DNA from 2 places in the Paenibacillus sp. J22P165 genome. Region 1 is predicted to be linked to the other one. Evidence: riboswitches for the same ligand, from Rfam matches in the RefSeq annotation. Region 1 holds a riboswitch; the other holds the start of a gene.
What was found. Region 1 has a riboswitch for thiamine pyrophosphate ahead of AC58QM_RS00365 (thiamine phosphate synthase). Riboswitches for the same ligand answer to the same signal wherever they lie in the genome.

Region 1 (2,204 bases):
GGCGCTGAGCCATTGGGCCTTCTCGCCCGCAGCGCGTTGAAGCTCCGCCCGCGCGCGCAGCTCCTGTTCTTGAACGTCGCTGAGCGCGACGTTCAGCAGCCCCTCACGGACGAGACCGATGTCGATGCCCGTGAGTTCTCGAAGTTCCCCGCTGAGCTCGGGGAACATCGATCTACTCAGGCGCGCCCACTGGAACAGGGCGCCCGTGTCTTCCATCTCGGACTGCGCGCCGAGCATGCCTGCTGCGGCAGCCGAGGCTTCCGTGCCTAGCTGGCTGCGCTCTAGCAGCGTGACGGATTTCCCTCTTTTCGCTAAGAAATACGCGATAGATGTACCAATAACGCCACCGCCAATGATGATGACATCTGATCTTGTTACTGACATTCAACTCACCTCAATCTGTCTAAGCTGATCTTTATAAGCCAGCACGGCTCCCAGAGGATCCGCCGCTTCCCATACTCCGCTCATCACCGCGATTCCAGATGCTCCTGCATCCAGAACGGACTTTACCCTCGCAGGCGTCATCCCGCCTATCGCAATAACAGGAATGTTAACCTCGTTAACTACTTGTCTTAACTGCTCCAAACCCCTAGGCGGCACTCCTTGCTTGGAGTTTGTTGCAAAAATATGACCGAACATGACATAGTCGGCCCCCTCTTTTTCACGCCATTTTGCCTCGTCTGCATGATGCACGGACACTCCGATTCGTTGTATCCCCCGGCATAATTCATCTTGAATAACGAGCGATGGCGTCGTGCCTGGGAGCTGAACCCCGCCTGTCTGCAAGGCTAGAGCAATAGAAGGAAATCCGTTGACGTACACACGCTTAGCTGGAATCCCTTTCTCCAATAAGTACTGCACACCGATAAACACTTCGTCCAAGGACTTCATTTTCTCCCGAATATGGATCGCCGTGATATACGGGTAAATCTCAAGCGCAATCTTTGCCAGTTCAGACCATGAAATCTTCCCGTCCGATATGACATGCAACTCTTTCTCCGACACCTATCGCTCACTTCCTCTCCAGCAAACATCCCCTATCCTCATATGCAAACAACGATCCTGACATCGTCGTGAAACACAAAAAAACCACTTTCCTCAGAAAAGTGGTTGTAGGCTGCCTAATCATAAATAGCGATTAAATTGGCTCCAAAGCTCGTTCCACTTTCCTCCGCTGGCATAAACCAGATCAGGTTCAAAGGGTTCAGTCTACACTGTCTCAGCCTCTCGGCGCCCCTAGGGATTCATTCGTATGCAATTACTCAATATCATAGCATGACAACCAACTCTTGGAAATAACAATTTTCCATCTCCACTTGCCATCGACCTGTCCTTTCTCAGCATGCTGAGAATTACGTCTCCCTATTGAAACCATTTCCAAAACTTCCCGTATAGCATATCAGTAAATCTTATATTAAGGGGTGTTTGCCATGGAACCATTTGTACTGCCAGAACCCGATCGACGAAGACCCTCTTCCCTCCCGCCAGGCTTGATGACCAAAATTGTTATCGGCCTTGTTATCGTTCTCGCCCTTATTTTCGGATCTTCCACCTTCTACACGGTACAGGAGCATGAGAAAGCGGCTATTTTAACATTAGGCAAATATACGACCGAGAAGGAAGCTGGGCTGCACTTTAAACTCCCTTTTCCGATTCAACAGGTCATTGTCCTTCCTGCTAAAAAGACACAACGCATCCAAATTGGCTTCCGTGAAGTGGGTGGTAAAATTACTCCCGTAGAAGAAGAAGCGATGATGATTACGGGGGATGAAAATATTTTGTCCGCTGATGCTGTTGTGGAATGGAATATCAGTGACATGCGTAACTACTTGTACAATATTGATAATGCTGAATTGTTCCTTCGCAACTCCGCGAGTGCAGCAATTCGTTCAGTTATTGGTGCTACAGCCTTAGACTTTGCCATAACTGAAGGTAAGACCGAGGTCCAAGGCAAGGTCAAAGAACGATTGATTGACATGCAAACCAAATATCAAACAGGTATTCATATTGTCGATTTGAAGTTCCAAGATATCGAGCCGCCAGCAGGCGATGTGCAAAATGCTTTTAAAGATGTAACCAATGCACGTGAAGAGAAAAACACGAAAATTAACGTGGCGACGAAATACGAAAATGATATCCTGCCAAGGGAGCGCGGTAACGCTCAAGCACTGCTTGAAAATGCCGAAGCTCAGAAGAAATCACGG
Region 2 (2,204 bases), on a different contig from region 1:
TCGCTGAATGCTTCGATCGAAGCGGCTCGCGCAGGCGAACATGGGAAAGGTTTCTCCGTAGTTGCGAACGAAATTCGAAAGTTGGCTCAGAACGCCCACATAGCATCGACCGATATTTCGGAAATTCTTGGCTCCATTCAGACGAAAGTTGTGACAGCGGTTGAGAAGGTAGCCGTTGGGATGAAAGCCGTAGAGTCAGGGAAAAATTCGACAGATAACGTGAACCAATTGTTCGAGGTTATCAACACAAATACAGCGGAAGTCATGGAGCAAGCTGCGCATTTGCAGCGCATGAATCAACAGTTGCAGGTATCTTCGCAACACGTCGCGGAAGAAATGACATCTGTTGCAGCGATTACGGAAGAGTCGGCAGCATCCGTTCAGGAAGTGTTGGCGAGCGCCGAAGTGCAGCAGCATCGCGTACAGGATATCGTAGACAGCATCCGTCAATTGAACGAGTTAACGCAGGATCTGAAGCATTTAATCGAGAAATAAGCCTTGCGTGGACAACTCTTGGAAAAAAAAGGATTGCCAAAAGGCAGTTAATCCGCTACAGTTAAGCCAAATGAATAGCAACACGGGTGCTTGATGAAGTCAGGCTGAGATAGTGGCCCTATGCCACTGACCGTTAATCTGATCTGGATAATGCCAGCGTAGAGACCTTATGTGCTTTTTTTGCACGAATGTTCAAGCCTGCCGTTAATCCGGTGGGCTTTTTTTGTCCTTTCGGGGGCGATGAAGACATACATCCAAGGTTGGCGTGTTCGCCTATCTCATTGACAAATAGGAATTGAGAAAAGGAGTCGAGTAGAAGATGGTGCAAAAGGAAGCAAGTAAACAAGGGTTGAAGCTGACCGATATTTTGATCACGATTGTGATCTCGGCAGTGTTCGGTGTGATTTATCGGATTTGGGGACCATTTTACGATCTGATGAAACCGCTGGGCTTGCACGCAGAGCAGTTAAGTTATGGCATGTGGTTCATGGCCGCGACGTTTGCTTTCCTCGTTATTCGCAAACCAGGGGTTGCGCTGCTGGCAGAAGTGGCTGCTGCCACGATTGAGGCCCTGTATGGCGGTCATTGGGGAGTTGGGACGCTCGTATTCGGTGTGCTTCAAGGGCTTGGAGCAGAGCTGGTATTTGCTGCATTCCGCTATCGCCGCACGACTGTAGGGGTAACGATTCTGGCATCCTTCGCATCAGCAATCATGTCTATCTTTGTGGATACTTACTATGGCTATATAGAGCAGCTAACCTTCTGGAATTACATATTGTTCATTAGTTTGCGACTATTGGGCAGCGCGCTGATTGCAGGCGTGTTCGCGTACTATTTGACGAGCGCATTGTCTCGCACGGGTGTACTGAATCTAATTCGTCCCGTTTCCAAAAAAGATTACGACGTACTGGGGTAAACAGATGAGTGAAGGAATGAGCGTTACGAATCTACGGTTAAAATATCCCGGCGATGACGCCCCCCTGATTTTTCAGGGGGTTTCCTTTTCCATCAAGCCTGGTGAAAAGGTACTGCTCCTTGGACCTAGCGGCTGCGGCAAATCGACGTTGCTTCAGGTGCTAAGCGGCATTGTCCCGGACATGATTGAGCTTCCGCTCAAAGTGGATGAGATTAACAGGCCAGGCCGATGGGGTTATGTGTTTCAGGATCCTGATACGCAGTTTTGCATGCCCTATGTCGACGAAGAGATAGCGTTTGTGCTGGAAAATCAGGAAGTGCCGCGGGAGGAGATGCCTGCGCGCATTCGCCATTATTTAAACCATGTTGGGTTACATTTGCCGGATGCACACACGCTGATCAGTATGCTTTCACAAGGAATGAAGCAGCGATTGGCCATTGCCAGTGTGCTAGCGTTAGAGCCAGAGGTGCTCTTTCTCGACGAGCCTACGGCTTTGCTGGATGATGAGGGTACGAAGCAAGTCTGGGATACGATTCGGACGATAAGCGAGAACAAAACCCTCCTCATCGTAGAGCACAAAATTAGCGGCATGCTGGATCTGCTCGATCGGTTGATCATCCTGACACCGGAAGGACAGGTATTGGCAGATGGACCTCCACTTACGATGTTTGAAGCTTATAAAGAACAAATAAGAGAATATGGCATCTGGTACCCTGAGGTGTGGGAAGATTACGCCAAGGAGAATTTGCAGGGAGATCGGGGCGCAGGGACATCAAGTGAAGCAGCAGTAATC

Region 2: another riboswitch for thiamine pyrophosphate. It lies ahead of AC58QM_RS25475 (ECF transporter S component); the one in region 1 lies ahead of AC58QM_RS00365 (thiamine phosphate synthase).

Annotation. Positions count from the first base shown of each region.
Region 1 is NZ_JCAUAP010000001.1:85,708-87,911, reverse strand. It holds gene thiO (glycine oxidase ThiO) at 1-384, opposite strand, end outside; gene AC58QM_RS00365 (thiamine phosphate synthase) at 385-1,005, opposite strand; TPP riboswitch at 1,150-1,248, opposite strand; gene hflK (FtsH protease activity modulator HflK) at 1,431-2,204, shown strand, end outside.
Region 2 is NZ_JCAUAP010000010.1:213,826-216,029, reverse strand. It holds gene AC58QM_RS25480 (methyl-accepting chemotaxis protein) at 1-495, shown strand, start outside; TPP riboswitch at 568-678, shown strand; gene AC58QM_RS25475 (ECF transporter S component) at 815-1,411, shown strand; gene AC58QM_RS25470 (ABC transporter ATP-binding protein) at 1,416-2,204, shown strand, end outside.